2 linked regions of the Sediminicoccus sp. KRV36 genome follow. Each later gene encodes a partner of the first gene's protein in a complex. Links are inferred from orthologs where the notes say so. Each region holds a gene or a part of one and is shown in the gene's direction. Other genes may lie near its edges.

What was found.
Region 2: the proteins of LHU95_RS18265 (region 1) and accD are in contact, whole or in part, in a solved structure (PDB 8UXZ), measured with the Escherichia coli proteins. The link is inferred for Sediminicoccus sp. KRV36 from one-to-one orthologs.

What each region holds. Positions count from the first base shown.
Region 1 is NZ_CP085081.1:3,858,923-3,866,903, forward strand. The notes cover bases 2,627-5,401. They hold LHU95_RS18265 (acetyl-CoA carboxylase carboxyltransferase subunit alpha), read left to right. Parts: upstream 2,627-3,423; coding sequence 3,424-4,380; downstream 4,381-5,401. Other genes in these bases: LHU95_RS18260 (calcium-binding protein), read left to right, coding at 2,627-3,345; LHU95_RS18270 (MFS transporter), read left to right, coding at 4,380-5,401. Outside these bases: LHU95_RS18255 (MFS transporter), read right to left, coding at 1-393; more of LHU95_RS18260, read left to right, coding at 655-2,626; more of LHU95_RS18270, read left to right, coding at 5,402-5,846; LHU95_RS18275 (hypothetical protein), read right to left, coding at 5,923-6,903; LHU95_RS18280 (hypothetical protein), read right to left, coding at 6,896-7,411; LHU95_RS18285 (transposase), read left to right, coding at 7,650-7,981. UniProt on the Escherichia coli protein: Component of the acetyl coenzyme A carboxylase (ACC) complex. First, biotin carboxylase catalyzes the carboxylation of biotin on its carrier protein (BCCP) and then the CO(2) group is transferred by the carboxyltransferase to acetyl-CoA to form malonyl-CoA.
Region 2 is NZ_CP085081.1:4,847,484-4,855,426, reverse strand. The notes cover bases 5,207-7,943. They hold accD (acetyl-CoA carboxylase, carboxyltransferase subunit beta), read left to right. Parts: upstream 5,207-6,004; coding sequence 6,005-6,883; downstream 6,884-7,943. Other genes in these bases: LHU95_RS23035 (folylpolyglutamate synthase/dihydrofolate synthase family protein), read left to right, coding at 6,890-7,943; LHU95_RS23045 (PBP1A family penicillin-binding protein), read right to left, coding at 5,207-5,781. In the rest of the region: LHU95_RS23060 (MFS transporter), read right to left, coding at 1-1,015; LHU95_RS23055 (mechanosensitive ion channel domain-containing protein), read left to right, coding at 1,092-3,563; LHU95_RS23050 (AzlD domain-containing protein), read right to left, coding at 3,538-3,837; more of LHU95_RS23045, read right to left, coding at 3,889-5,206.

The sequences.
Region 1 (7,981 bases):
CACATGGCCACTCAGCGCCGATTGCTCGACCGGGGCGAAGATGCTGGCCGATCCGGCCGAGGGGTTGGCGGTGCCGAGGGCGGCGGCCAGCAGCAGCAGCGCGGGCTCCCCCGTCACGGCGAAGGCGGCGCCGGTCAGGGCCATCAGCGCGGCGCAGCCCAGCAGCAGCGCGCGCGGCGCCACCCCGCCGCCCCAAAGCCCCATGGCCAGCGTCATCGCGGCCGAGCCCAGCAGCGCCAGCGTCGCCGCGAGGCCGATCATGGCGGCGGAAAAACCGAACGTGGCAAGGTAGACCGGCAGCAGCACGGCGATGAAGCCATCGCCGAAATCCCGCAGGCCGCGCGCCAGGATGATGCGCCGCGCCTGGTCCTGGGGAATGCCAGGCTTCGCCAAGCCACACCTCGCCGATGTTCGTCCCGCGGGGTTTCCACAGGGTGCATCCGAGCATGCGCCGTTTCCCGGATTCCGAAAAACCCAAGGCCAGGCGGGCGGGCAGGCTTGCGGAACGCCACCGCGGATTTCAGGCGGCGAGGCTCGCGGGGCGTCTCGATCTCCGGGATCGGGCGGCACTCCGGCGTCCATATTTTTCTTGACCTGCATGACGCGGACGTAAAGTCTAAAAAAGCTTTCATCGTTCCATGACGGAGGGCATCCATGCCCGCTTCCCCCAGCGTCACGAACCTGACCATCGCAAGCTTGGCGCCGCTGTCCGGGCCCAGACATATCCGCGCCTCGGTGAACCTCGAGGGCGGCGCGAATGGTGATGCGTTGGGCGGCGATGTCTCGGCGGATGGGCGGTATGTGGTGTTCATCAGCACCGCCTCGAACCTGGTGGCGGGCGACACGAACGGCGTGCCCGACATCTTCCGCAAGGACCTCTGGACCGGGGTGGTGGAGCTGGTTTCGGCCACCGCCACGGGGGTGATCGGCAATGGCATCAGCGGCTTGGCCAGCAGCAGTGCCGGGGTGGGCGCCACCAACTGGTCGCTGCCCTCGATTTCCGAGAATGGCCGCTATGTCGGCTTCATCAGCGCGGCGCAGAACCTGCCCGGCGCCGTCGCGGGCATCACCAGCGGCTATGCGAAGGACATGCTGACCGGCACGGTCTTCAACCTGTCCCAGCCGCTGGCCGTCTCGCTCGGGCAGAGCGGCGCCGAGGCCATCAGCGTGAGCATGGGGGCGGGCGGGCTGGCGCGCGTGGTGGTGGACCCTGTCTCCATCTACGCGCCGGAGATCTGGCGGGTGAATGTCGCGCCCGGCTTCGCCTACACGATGGGCACCCTGCCGGTGACGCCGGTGCCGCAATTCTACAGCACGGTCTTCGGCTATGGGCGCGAGGCGCCCAGCCTGCCCGGGGATATCGTCGGCTGGAATGTGCCGACCACCCGCATCCTCTCCTTCAGCCTCGCCAATAATCCGGCCCTGGGCGACAGCAACGGGCTGGGGGATGTGATCCTCTCGGGGCCGGAGGGCACGCGCGTCATCTCCCGGCAACTGGCCGGGCCCGGCGGCGGCCCGCCGGCCGAGTCCAATCAGGCTTCCTATCCCGGCTTCATGTCGCTCGATGGCCGCGTGGCGACCTTCTACACCGATGCGGTGAACATCGAATCCGGCGCGGAGACGCCCAGCGGCGGCGGCGGGCTGATCTTCACCGGCTGGACCACCGTCTGGGCCTATGACAACCCCGATGCCGCCACCATCGCCGCGCGGGCCACCGCCATCGCGCAGAACCGCACGGCCGATCTGTTCTTCGGCATGAGCGACGCCACCGCGTTCCGGATCAACTGGGGTGACCAGACGTTCGTCTCGGGCGCGACCGGCGGCGCCGCGGAGCTGCACCTCGAAAAGACCTATGCCGCCCATGGCTCCTACACGATCAGCCTGACGCTGGACGGCCCGGGCGGGCAGACGGTGGACGTGACGCGGCTGCATCTGCTGGACCGTGGCACGGCGGCCAGCCTGATCGGCTCCCACCTGCGCGACATCGTCTTCGCCGGCGACCAGGACGATCGCCTGGAGGGCCGCGCCGGGGATGACGTCATCCATGGCGGCGGCGGCAAGGATACGCTGATCGGCGGGGCCGGCGTGGATACGCTGTTCGGCAATGACGGCGACGACCTGTTCTATGACGGCCCCGGCATCGCCTTCGCCGATGTCTATGTCGGCGGGGCCGGCGCCAATCGCGTCAGCTACGCCCTGACGCGCGAGGCGATCGAGATCCGTCTGACCGGCGATGACCTCGCCCATGGCGCGATGACGGCCGGCCACGCCACGGTCTTCACGACAGGCGGCCCGGTGAGCGACCTGCTCTATGACATCGTGGACGTGACGGGCGGCGATGGCGGCAACACCATCTACGGCTCCGACGCCGACAACGTGCTGACCGGCGGGCGCCGCGCGGATCTGATCCAGGGCGGCGCCGGCGATGACAGCATCATCGGCGGCATCGGCAACGATACCCTGCGCGGCGGCCTCGGCCATGACACGCTGGATGGCGGGAATGGCGATGACCTGCTGATCGTGCTGGGCGGCCAGGCGGTGGCGCTGGGCGGTGCCGGGCGCAACACGCTGTTCTTCGAGTATGATTCGAGCGTGGAAGACAGCGTGGTCTGGACCGTGTTCATGCCCACCGGCGTCGCCTCCCGCGCCGACGGGGCCAGCCTCTCCTTCAGCGGCATCACCGAGATCGGCGCCGATCGCGGGATCGAGGTGCTGGGCACCGCCGGGCGGGAGAGCTTTCAGCTGGGCCGATACGCGTCGAACTTCGTCGGCAATGGCGGCTTCGACACGCTGACGGCCCGCGCGCAGGTCGTGGCCGTGCGGATGGATGCCAGCACGCCGACTGGCACGGCCCAGGTCGTCGGGGGCGGAATGGTCGAGGGGGGCGGCACCGGCGTGACGAGCTTCAGCGGCATCCGCGGCTTCGAAGGCGGCCAGGGCGCGGATACCCTGATCGGCTCCAGCCTCGCGGACCGGCTGCTCGGGCTGGATGGCGATGACGTGCTGGAGGGCCTGGGCGGGGCGGACAGCCTGACCGGCGGAGAGGGCATGGACGCCTTCGTGCTCGGCCTGGTGGGCCCGGCCGACACCATCACGGATTTCACCACCGGCACGGACCAGATCTGGCTTTACGGGGCCACGCTCGGCCTCGCGCCAGGGCCGCTCGACCCGGCCTTGCTGACGCTGGGCGCCGCCGCCCAGGGGCCGCTGCCGCAGCTGGTGTACCAGGATACGACCGGGCAGCTCTCCTGGGATTTCGACGGCAATGGCCCCCTGGCCGCCCGGCCCCTGGCGCTGCTCGGCGCCGGCACGGCCCTGACCGCCGCCGATGTGCTGATCGTCTGAGCGGGCGGCGGCGGAAAGCGGCGCTGCCCAACCTGGCCGGTTTTCGCCGGCCGGGCTTTCCGCTAGACGCAGCGGATCATGCGCCATTTCCTTGATTTCGAAAAACCCATCGCCGAGCTGGAGGGCAAGGTCGAAGAGCTCCGCCGGGCGACCGATGCGGGCGGCATCGATGTGGCCGAGGAAGTGGCCAAGCTGCGGGAAAAGGCGGAGAAACTGCTGGCCGCCACCTATGCCAAGCTCACCCCCTGGCAGAAGGCGCAGGTGGCCCGCCACCCGGAACGCCCGAAATGCCTCGACTATGTCGGCGCCCTGATCGAGGAATGGACGCCGCTCGCGGGCGACCGCGCCTTCGCCGATGACGCCGCGGTGATCGGCGGCCTCGGCCGCTTCCGGGGCCGCGCCGTGGCCGTGCTGGGCACCGAGAAGGGGCGCGACACGGAAACCCGCATCAAGCATAATTTCGGCATGGCCAGGCCCGAGGGCTATCGCAAGGCGCGCCGCATCATGGAGCTGGCCGGCCGCTTCGGCATGCCCATCCTCTCCTTCGTGGACACCTCCGGCGCCTTCCCGGGCATTGACGCCGAGGCGCGCGGCCAGGCCGAGGCCATCGCCCGCAGCATCGAGGCGGGGCTCTCCGCCCCCGTCCCCTTCGTCGCCACCATCATCGGCGAGGGGGGTTCGGGTGGGGCCATCGCGCTCGCCGCCGCGGACCGCGTTCTGATGCTGGAACACGCCATCTATTCCGTGATCAGCCCCGAGGGCTGCGCCTCCATCCTCTGGCGCGATGCCGGCATGGCGGCGAATGCGGCCGAGGCGCTGAAACTCACCGCCGAGGACCTCAAGCGCCTGGCCCTGATTGACGCCGTGATCGCCGAGCCGCTGGGCGGCGCCCACCGGGACCAGGCAGCGGCGATGGATGCGGTGGGCGAGGCCGTCTGGGGCGCGCTGGAGCCGCTGCTGCCGCTGGATGGCGCCACGCTGAAGGCCAGGCGGCGCGAGAAATTCCTGGAAATGGGCCGCAGCGCGGTGGCCTGATGGAGCCGCAAGCGGCCCGCGCAGCCTTCTTCCGGGCCTTCCCGACCATCGGGATCGCGATCTTTGTCACCGCCATTGACCAGACCATCACCGCCACCGCCCTGCCCGCCATGGCGGCGGCTTTCGGCGTGGTGGAGCGGATTTCCTGGGTGGTTGTCGCCTACCTCGTCGCCGCCACCATCGCGGCCCCGATTTTCGGCCGGCTGGGCGATGCCTATGGGCGGCGGCCCATGCTGTTCATCGCCTTTGCCCTGCAGGCGACAGGGATGCTGGCGGCGGGCCTGGCCCCCAGCTTCGAGGCGCTGCTGGCCGCCCGCGCCCTGCATGGCTTTGGTGGCGGCGCGCTGCTGACGCTGGCCATGGCGCTGATCGGCGAATCCGTGCCGGCGCGGGAAAGGGGGCGCTACCAGGCCTATCTGGTGGCGTGTTTCATGTCGGCCTCGGCCGCCGGGCCGCTGGCCGGGGGCTGGCTGACGCAGAATTTCGGCTGGCGCTGGGTGTTCCTGGCGGGGCTGCCGCTGGTGGCGGTCGGCTTCGCCATGGCCTGGCGGCTGCCCCGGCGCGGCCTGATGGGCGGCAGCTTCCGCTTTGACGCGGCGGGCACGGCGCTGTTCACCCTCTTTGTCGCCATGCTGCTGCTGATGCTGGACCGCGCGCAGCGCATGAATGCCGCCGATTTCGGCGTGGCGCTGGGCTTTGGCGTGATGGGGGGCATCGCGGTCTGGGCGCTGCTGAAGGTGGAGCGCCGCGTGCCGGACCCGCTGCTGCCCCTGCCCGTGCTGACCGACCCGGTGATCTGGCGGACCAACCTGCTGGCGGCCTGTGTCTCGGGCACCATGGTTTCGTTGATTTCCTTCCTGCCGCTGTATCTGACGGTGGTGCGGGGCGTGCCCATCGCGACGGTGGGGGCGATGCTGCTGCCGATGAGCCTGGGGGGCGGCACGGGGGCGCTGATTTCCGGCACCTTCCTGGCGCGGACGGGGCGGAACATGCTGCTGCCCAGCATCGGGCTGGTGCTGGCGACGGCGGTGCTGTCCTTCCTGGCCTATGGCGCCGGGGGCATTCCGCTGGCCTGGCTGCCCTGGCTGCTGGCGCTCTCCAGCCTGGGCTTTGGCTGCACCTTCCCGGCGGTGCAGACCACGGTGCAGGTGGCGGCAGGCCCGGCCCGGCTGGGAGTGGCGACGGCGTCGGTGCAATTCATGCGCAACCTGGGGGCGGCGGCGGGGACGGCGGTGCTGGGGGCGCTGATCTTCGTGGGCTTCGCGCTGGCGGATGCGGAGGTGGCGGAACGCTTCGCGACCGCGATGCGCGGGGGGCGGGAGGCACTGGCCGCGCTGCCGGAGAGCGAACGCGCGGTGATGGCGCGCGGGCTGGCAACGGGGTTCCGGGCGATGCTGGCGGGCGCGGCGGTGCTGACGGGGGTGGCGGCGGTGCTGGCGTTTCGGGTGCCGTTGCGGAGGGTTTAGTGGGGGACGTTCGCCAGCACTCCACGCCCCTCACATTGAAAGTTCCGCCAAAGAATAATATCCATATATCGCATCATTATTTAATACTATCTATTTCTTTTAATGTATAAAAAGTCTTTGCTTCGCCTGACGCTTTATCTAGGATCTCAGTTTCGTCGAGAGTCGCTACAACACAACGGCCAAAATTCTCCTGAATTAAATTCGAAAGACCATTAACGAATTTTCCTTCTACAACAATATCTGTTTCAAGCAGCACCTCGAAGCGATTTCTTAGCAAGCTCGCGCCTACAAGTCTCCCTCGGAAGATTTTTGTCTCGGAGCGGGTCTCTGTGATATTGTTGATCACCGCTATGATTTTCTCGGATTTTTCCCGATCGATCTTCCACTCATATTTTGTACCCGCAAAATCTTTCCAGTCGAACTTGATATTCGAGTCAGAGGCATTTAGGTGACTTGCCAGATGACGCAAATGGACAAGAGAGCGGCGCCCCATTTCTCCTGATACACTCATCATGCCAGAATCGCTCTGCGCTGCATGTAGAAGCCGAAACAGCTGAACCATTGCATCAGACGACGTGCTTTCTCCGAGCAAATCATAATTTGACTGAACAAAAATATTCATCCCAAAAGACGAATCATAAGTGGATTGTAGTCTCATTGATGTTAAATTCATTATATCAGACCGGATAGGGCCGCGAGAAGTTGGTCCTGTTGTGATAGCTTGCGCAATACTTGAAAATAACTTCTGAAATCTTGTCAGTATAACTCCAAGATCGAGCAACTTTGCTGAATGTTGCGCAAAATTCGGGCCATCCAGTGTAATGGCTACATGCTCGGATCGTCTATGACGAAGAACTTCGACCAACTCTTGCCGGAGAGCAGTCTCCATGGAGCGCAGGCTGATGCCGCTCAAAGCAATCCCGAAGCTATTTGGGTTGGCTCTGGCGAGAGCCTGCTGATCGGTCATAGCGGCGTCAAGCTCGGACAATCTGCGTCGCAAGCCACGCAGCCTTGCCTCCGCAGACGCGGGGTCCACGCCGTGCCACACATCAAACATTGTTTAAATCTTCTGCTTTCGTGCTGTTAGCCGCAGGATCAATTTGAGTGCGCACAACCCCTTTAGGCCGATCCTCTCTATCATATCCAAACTCACCCATCCAGTATTTACGTTTACTACGAAGCTGACTGTATAAAGGATGATTTTCTGGAACCGTTGGCGAAAAGTAAGCATCGCAGAAATGAGTTGCCTTCGTCGCTGGCCCTGAAAACAAGTCGGCTAATTTCTTCTGATCTTCAGGACTAAGAGCGTCTATCGTATCAAGATCCGCAAAGGCTACTAAATCTATATCACCTGGATCTGCCTTATTTGAAACAAAACTTCCATCAATAAGTTGAACGCACGCAACTCCGAGGGCTGAAAATTCACTACGATGGCGAATATAGCCCTCGATGATTGCACGCCTTGTGTTTGATGCTGGAAAAGCTGTGACAAAGTGTTCTACGATACCTTCAACATCCATGTCATGGAGGCCAGCATCAAGATATCCATCAGAATTAAAATTCAATTTTTCCTCCCGTGTTAGGTCTAAATTTGCTACGCGAGGAGCACTGGCCCCACGTTGGCCAGCTCGCAGGACTACGCCAACCAACATTTAAACAATGCTAGCTGAGCTTATCCGCGCCTCATAGGGGTTTTTACGTAGCAAGATCGCCGTTTCGGTTTCGACGTGCTTCACCGGTCGGCAGAATTCTGCGACGCTAAGTCTGCCTCTCGACGTCAGAACGTTCAATCAGAGCCAGTTTTTGTTCTTGTTTTGTTCTTGTTTTGTTCGAACCGTCATGTTACGTTTTGCCATGCGCATCCGCCCCCTCCTCCCCCCTGAACTCCGCGAACCCCGCACCTACTCCCGTGGCCCGCGCCCTCCCCGCCCGGCCAGGATTCTGGTGCCCTATGACCGGATGACGGATGCGCAGTGGAGCATCCTCTCCCTCCACCTGCCCGTGCCGGCGCGCGGGCGGCCCTGTGACCAGCGGGCGCGGATGGATGCGATTTTCCGCGTGGCGGCGACCGAGGGCGCTTGGCGGGAATTGCCGGCGGCTTACGGCAAGGGTTCCTCGGTCGCGCGGCATTTCCA
Region 2 (7,943 bases), 990 kb from region 1 along the record:
CAGCCGGCGCAACCCGGGCCACCTCGCTCAGCAGCACGCCGTTCCAGCCGACGGCCGAAGCCCCCATCACCACCGCCACCACCGCAAGGATCAACGCCGGCCAGCCCGGCCCGGCCAGGGCCAGCAAGCCGCAGGCGCCGCCAATGGCGATGCCGAGCGCCAGCAGCACCGGCGGGGCGCCAATCCGGTCGGCGATCAGGGCCCAGGCGATGCGCCCGGCCACGCCGCTGCCCTGGGCCAGCGCCAGCATGAGGCCCGCCTGCTCCAGCCCGGCCCCCATCACCTGCACCTGCCAGACCACGAAGAAGGAGCCAAAGCAGAATTGCGCGATGCCGTAGCTGGAGGCGGCGAAGGTCAATGTGCGGATGCGCGCATCATCGCGCAGGATGGAAAGGCTGGATTTCGCATCCTGCCAGGGGCGCAAGGGCGCTGCCCCGGGTGCCGCGCGGTCGGTATCGAGCGACGCGCGCAGGGGCTGCAGCGCGAGGGCCAGCAGCAACGAAAAGCCCGCGACGGCCAGCACCCCGACCCGCCAGCCATATTGCGTGGCGAGGATGGGGGCCAGCGCCGCCACCAGCATCGCCCCCGCCGGAACGCCACATTGCTTGAGGCCGAAGACCAGGCTGCGGATGCGCGGCGGCGTGCGCGGGGCCAGCAAATGGCTGCCGGCCGGCGTGATCGGCCCATGCCCGAACCCCGCCAGCAGGGCCGAGACCAGCAGGGCCAGCGGATGGCCGATGGCCGCCACCGCAATGCCCATCGCCACCACCACCAGCGCGCCCTGGCAGACCCGCACCCCGCCATGCCGGGCCAGCAACCCCTGCGTGACGGGCCCGGAAAACAGCGCCCCGGCATAGACCAGTGCCGTATGGATGCCGGCCAGGCTGGCGGAGAGCCCGGTTTCGGCGGCAATGGCGGGCGCCAGGACCGGCACGGTCAGAAAGGCCCCCATCCCGGCCATATGAGTGCCCAGAAGTGCGAGCATGATCAGCCAGATGGAGGGGGAAGAGCGCATGAATGACCGCATGGTGCATGCTGCACTGCGAAGTGGCAACTTGACCTGGGCGGTTCACGCGCGGAAAGCAGAGGCCATGTTCCTTCGCATCCTGCCTGTGCTGTTCCTGTTCCTGGCGCCGATGTCGCTGGCCCAGATGCCAGGCCAACTGGCGCCCAATCAGCCGGGGCCCAGCGTCCCGGCTCCCAGCGTCCCGGCTCCGAGCGTCCCGGCGGGGGGCCAGCCGGCCCTGCCTGGCCCGGGCGCCCTGGCACCGCGCGCCCAGCCAGCCCCAGCACATGCAACCCCGGTCCAACCGAACCGGACCCAGGCCGGCCCTGCCCCCGTCGCGGCCCAACCGGCACCTGCGCCAGCGGCGCCCCCCGCCCCCGGCGCGGCCGCCCCCGCCTCGTCCAGCCCGGCGCCAGCCGCAGCCGCAATAACCCCGGCGCCGGCCGAACTGGCGATCCTCCTCGAAGTCCTGCGCGATGATGCGCGGCGCGCCGCCCTGATCCGCGCCCTTGAGGCCACGCCCGGCGCGCCGGAAGCGGCGGCCCCGGCCATCCCCACGCCAGAGGAGGTCATTTCCGCCCCGGCCGAAATCGTCGTGGGCATAGCCAGCCGCATCGGCGGCTTTGTCGCCCAGGCCTGGGCGACGCTCTCGGCCGCGGCCGAGCTCGGGCTGATCGGCGACTGGTTCCACCGGCTTTTCACGGATGATCGTCTGCAGGCCCAGGTCTGGTCCCTGGGCTGGAAGCTTGGGCTGGTGCTCGCCGTGGGCCTCGCCACCGAGCGGCTGCTGCGCTGGCTGCTGCGCCGCCCCCATGCCTGGCTGGAAACCCGCAGCCGCAACGTCGAGGGCCGGATGCAGGGCGTGCGGCGGCTGCCCTACATGCTCGGGCATCTCGGGCTTGATCTCGTGCCGATCCTCGCCTTTGGCGCGGCCGCGCTTTCCCTCATCGAGAGCTTTGCCATCTGGCCCTCCAACCGGCTGATGATGGAGGCGGTGACCTTCGCCTACATGGCCTCCCGCGCCCTGATGGCGGCGGGCCGGCTGATTTTCGCGCCGAGCCAGACCCGGTTGCGGCTGATCCCCTGCGATGACGAGACCGCCGCCTATGCGACGCTGTGGATCCGCCGCCTCGCCTTCACCGGCGTCACCTTCTACGCCCTGGCCGAGATCGCGATGCTGTTTGGCCTGCCGCAGGGGGCCTATGAATCCGTCTGGCGGCTGGGCCTGCTGGTGCTTTCGCTGCTGGTGGCGCTGATCGTGCTGCAGAACCGCGGCGCCGTCGCCGCCCTGCTCGATGCGCCGGACCTGGCCGAGGGCGATTCGCCCACGCGCAGCCGCATGGTCATGCGCGCCGCCCGCAGCCGCCTGGCCGAGGCCTGGCATGTGGTGGCCATCATGTGGCTGCTGGCCGCCTGGACGGTCTGGGCGCTGGAGATCGAGCGCGGCTTCGAGCGGCTGGCGAGTGCCTCCCTCGCGACGCTCGGCGTCGTGGTGGCGGGCAAGCTGCTCGATGAGGGCATGCGGCGGCTGCTCACCCAGATGTTCCGCGTCAGCGCCGATCTCGCCGGCCGCTACCCGGGGCTGGAATTGCGCGCCAATCGCTATCTGCCGGCGCTGCGCACCCTGATCTCCATGATCATCACCGCCATCGCCATTGTGCTGCTGCTGGAGATCTGGGGGCTGAACTCGCTGGCCTGGTTCGGCACCGGGCGCTGGGGTGGGCGGTTGCTGTCGGGTGTCACGTCCCTCGGGATCACGGTGATCGTGGCGCTGCTGATCTGGGAGGGGGCGAATGCCGCCATCCAGCGCCATCTGGCGCGGCTGCCCAAGGATAGCTCGGCCGCGCGCTCGGCCCGGGTGCGCACGCTGCTGCCCATGCTGCGCACCGCCCTCGGCGCCCTGCTCATGGTGATCGTCGGGCTGACGCTGCTGACCGAGATCGGCATCAATGTGGCCCCGCTCCTGGCCGGTGCCGGCGTGCTGGGCCTGGCCGTCGGCTTTGGCAGCCAGACACTGGTGCGCGATGTGATCACCGGCATCTTCCTGCTGTTCGAGGATGCCGTGGCCGTGGGGGATACCATCACGGTGGGCGGCATGTCGGGCACGGTGGAGCAATTATCCATCCGCTCCATCAGGCTGCGCGCGCTGGACGGCTCGGTGCACATCGTGCCCTTCAGCGCCGTGACCACGGTGACCAACCAGACGCGCGATTTCGGCTATGCCGTGCTGGATGTGGCGCTCGATTATTCGGCCGATACGGACCAGGCGGTGATGATGCTGCGCCAGGTGGGCGAAAGCATGCGCGAGGATGAGGCCTGGGCGCCGCAACTCCTCGCCCCGCTCGAAGTGCTGGGCGTGGATAAGATGACCGATGCGGGGGTGATCCTGCGGGCCCGGATCATGACGCCGCCGGCCCGCCGCTGGGCCGTAGGGCGCGAATTGAACCGCCGCGTGAAGCAGCATTGCGACGCCGCCGGCATCCTGCTCTTTGCCGCCGTGAAGGCTGCCGCCCAGCCGCAGGCGGCGCCCGCTATGCCAGCCGTGTCAGCCAGATGACGGCGACACCGCCGAGGATCGCCAGGATATAGCTGCGCGTGCCCAGCATGATGCCGGTGACGCAGGCGGCGGCCAGCAGGCTGGGCCAACCGCCCGTCACCAGCGCCGGCGTCACGAAGGCGACGAAGATGCAGCCAGGCATATGGCCCAGCATCGAGGTCACGAAAGGCGGCGGGCGGAAGGCGCGCAGCAGCGCATAGCCCCCGGCGCGCAACGCGTAGGTGGCGAGTGCCATGCCCAGGATGGCGAGCACCACGTCAAGCCGGAGCGACACCCTCACGCCCTCAGGCGGTGGCGGGGGCCAGGGCTGGCCGCCCCGTGGCGGTCACGGCGCCCGCGCGGCCTCGATGATCTCGCGGAACAGCCGGGCGGGCAGGGTGCCGCCGCGAACATCATCCATGCTCGAATTGTCGTCATTGCCGAGCCATACCCCGATCACCAGCGGCCCGGAAGGAAGCTGCACAAAGCCCATGAACCAGGCATCGCGGTAATCCTGCGTCGTGCCCGTCTTGCCGCCGGTGACCAGGCCCGGGATGGCCGCCGCGCGGCCGGTGCCGGAACGCACCACGGAGACCATCATGTTGCGCATGCGTTCGGCCGCCTCGCTGCTGATCACCTGGGCGGGCTCGGTGCGGGGGGCTGCCACGGCGCGGCCCTCGGCCTCGATGCGCTGCATGCCGAAGGGCGTGACCCGCCGTCCGCCATTGACCAGCGCGGCATAGCCGGCCGCGAGGTCGATCAGCGTCACCTCGCCCGTGCCCAGCGCGATCGAGCCATCGCGCGGAAACCGCCCCTGGATGCCCAGCCGCGTGGCGACATCCGCCACACCGCGCGGCCCGCCGCCCATCTGCATGACCCGGACCGCCGCCGTGTTCACGGAATGCGCGAAGGCCTCATCCAGCGTGATGCTCCCGCGGGAGCGCCAATGCCCGTTGGAGGGCGACCAGCGGCCCAGCTGCAAGGGCATGTCACTCACCTGGTCAAACGGCGAGGCGCCATGTTCGAGGGCCGCCAGATAGACCATCGCCTTGAAGGTGGAGCCGGGCTGGCGGCGCGCATTGGCCGCGCGGTTGAAGGGGCTGCGGCGGAAATCCCGCCCGCCCGCCATGGCGCGCACGGCCCCCGTATTGGCATCCAGCACCACGACGGCGCCCTGGCCCACCCGGGCCTCGCGCCCTGCCTGGTCCAGCAGGGCACCCAGCCGGGCCTCGACGGCGTTTTGCCAGCGTGAATCGAGGGTGGTGCGGATGACGAGGTCGGCGCTGCCGGGGAAGGCCGTGGGGATATCCTCGAAGATCCAATCGGCGAACCAGCCGCCATTGCGCGAGGGGCGGGGCGGGATCGCCATCTCCAGAACCGCGCGCTCCATCTGCTCGGCGGTGATGGCGCCGGTGGCGACCATGGCGGCCAGCACATCGCGCGCGCGGGCCATCGCACCTTCGGGATTGGCGCGCGGGCTGTAGCGGGAGGGGGCCTGGGGCAGCCCGGCCAGGATGGCCGATTGCGGCAGGGTGAGCCGCCGCGCCGAGATACCGAAATACAGCCGCGCCGCCGCATCCACCCCATAGGCCCCGCCGCCGAGATAGACGCGGTTCAGGTAGATTTCGAGCAGCTGGTCCTTGGTGAAGCGGTGCTCCAGCCACAGCGCCATCAGCGCTTCCTGCACCTTGCGCCGCGTGCTGCGCGCGGGGCTGAGGAACAGGTTCTTCGCCAGCTGCTGGGTGAGGGTGGAGCCGCCCTGCACCACATCCCCCGCGTTCCAGTTCGCGTAGGCGGCGCGGGCCAAGCCTATCAGGTCCAGGCCGAAATGCTGGTGGAAGCGGCGATCCTCGATGGCGAGCAGGGCGGCGGGCAGATGCGCCGGCAGGTCGCGCAGGCGCAGCGTCTCGCCATAGAGATCGCCCTGGGTGGCCAGCGGCCCGCCCTCTGTGGTCTGCAGCGTGACGCTGGGGCGGCGCTCATGGTCCAGCGCGGCATCGGCGCGCGGCATGTCATGGGTGAACCAGAGCAGCACGGCGGCAAAGGCCAGCGCCCCCCAGATCAGCAGGATGATGCCCAGCCGCAGGAGCAGCCCGCCGAGGCTTCGGCGGCGCTTGGGGGCGGCGCTGGCGCGCCCGCTGGATTTTGGCCCACTCGGGGGGGACCGTGTTTCGACCCGGGGGGAGGGCCGTGAGGCAGGGGCCGTGGTTCGCAGCCTGGCGGCTGCCACTCGCGGCATAGCGCATAGATAGCATGGCCGGTGCCGCTTCGCACCAGGGAGTTGCGACCGCGCCGCTTGACCCACGCGCCACGGATCGCCATTGCAGCAAGGTCAGGATGGGTCGAAAGCCCGGCGCGCCGGCAGCAGGCGCTGCCGCGGCCGAGTGGCCAGCTGGGGCAATATGTCTGCGGCGCGAAGGCGTGGCGCCACAGCGCTGCCCGCCGCTTGAGGGCAAGAGAGTATGAACTGGATTTCCGAGTGGGCGCTGCCCAAGATCAAGACGCTCTTCGGCACCTCGCGCGAGATGCCGGATAATCTGTGGCATAAATGCCCGAGCTGCGAGCAGATGATCTTCCAGACCGACCTGGAGAAGAACCTCCGCGTCTGCCCGCATTGCAGCCATCATATGCGCCTTTCGGCCCGGCAGCGCCTCGATGCCACGCTGGATGAGGGCTGGCAGAAGATCGAGCTGCCCAAGGCCCCGGCGGACCCGCTGCGCTTCCGTGACCAGCGCCGCTATTCCGAGCGGCTGCGCGACGCCCAGGCGAAATCCGGCATGGATGACGCCGTCCTGGTGGGCCATGGCAAGATCGACGGCCAGCGTGCTGTGGTCGCCGTCTTTGAATTCGCCTTCATGGCGGGCTCGATGGGGGCCGGCGTGGGCGAGGCCATTGTCACCGCCGCGCGCCTCGCCGTGTTGCAGGATGCGCCGCTGATCGTCTTTGCCAGCTCCGGCGGGGCCCGCATGCAGGAGGGCGCGGTCAGCCTGATGCAGATGCCGCGCACCGTGATCGCGACCCAGATGGTGAAGGATGCCGGGCTGCCCTTCCTGGTGGTGCTGTGCGACCCGACGACGGGCGGCGTCACGGCCAGCTTCGCCATGCTGGGCGATATCCAGATCGCCGAGCCTGGCGCTCTGATCGGCTTTGCCGGCGCCCGCGTGATCGAGAGCACCGTGCGCGAGAAGCTGCCGGAGGGGTTCCAGCGTGCCGAATACCTGCTGGAGCATGGCATTCTCGACATGGTGGTGAAGCGCGCCGAAATGCGCGAGACGCTGGCCCGCGTGATCCGCCTGCTGCGCGCCGCCGAGGAAGAGCCCGCCGCCGCATCCGAAAGGTAAGGCGGCATGAGCGGTCGTTCCGAGGCGATCATCGAGCGGATGCACGCGCTGCATCCCAAGCTGATCGACCTGAGCCTGGGCCGGTTGCAGGCGCTGCTGGCGCGGCTCGGCCATCCCGAGCGCCGCCTGCCGCCGGTGATCCATGTGGCCGGCACCAATGGCAAGGGCAGCACCTGCGCCTTCCTCCGCGCCATCGGCGAGGCGGCAGGGCAGCGCGTGCATGTCTATACCTCACCGCATCTGGTGCGGTTCCATGAGCGCATCCGCCTGGCCGGGGCGCTGGTGGCCGAGGATGCGCTGAGCGATGCGCTGGAGGAGGTGGAGCGGGTGAATGGCGCAGCACCCATCACCGTCTTCGAGATCACCACCGCCGTGGCGCTCCTGCTGTTCAGCCGCGTGCCGGCCGATCTCCTGGTGCTGGAAGTCGGCCTGGGCGGCCGCTTCGACGCGACCAATGTGATCGAGGCGCCGGTGGCGACGGCGATCGCCAGCATTTCCATGGATCACATGGAATTCCTGGGCGAGACTCTGGCGCAGATCGCTTTCGAGAAGGCCGGCATCATCAAGCCCGGCATCCCTTGCGCCACCGGCTTGCAGGCGCCCGAAGCACTGGCGGTGATTGCGGCGCGCGCGGCTGAACTGGGCGCGCCGCTCTCCGCACGGGGTGAGGCCTGGCGGATGGAGCGTGACGCGGCGGGCCATGTCTTCACCGATGCGCGCGGCGCGATCACGCTGCCCGAACTGGGCCTGCGCGGCGCGCATCAGCCCGATAATGCCGGCATCGCCATCGCGGCCCTGCGCGCCTGGAATCCGCCCTGGCTGAACGAAGCGGCCATCATCCGGGGTGCGGCGGCCGCCGAATGGCCCGCGCGGATGCAGCGGCTGCGCGGCGCGCTGGCGCTGCCCGCCCCCTGGGAGCTGTGGCTGGATGGCGGGCACAATGCCGGCGCCGGCCAGGCGCTGGCCGCGACCCTGGCCGATTGGCGGGACCGGCCGCTGCATCTGGTCATCGGCATGAAGCAGGGCAAGACGGTGGGCGGCTTCCTGGCCCCCATCCTGC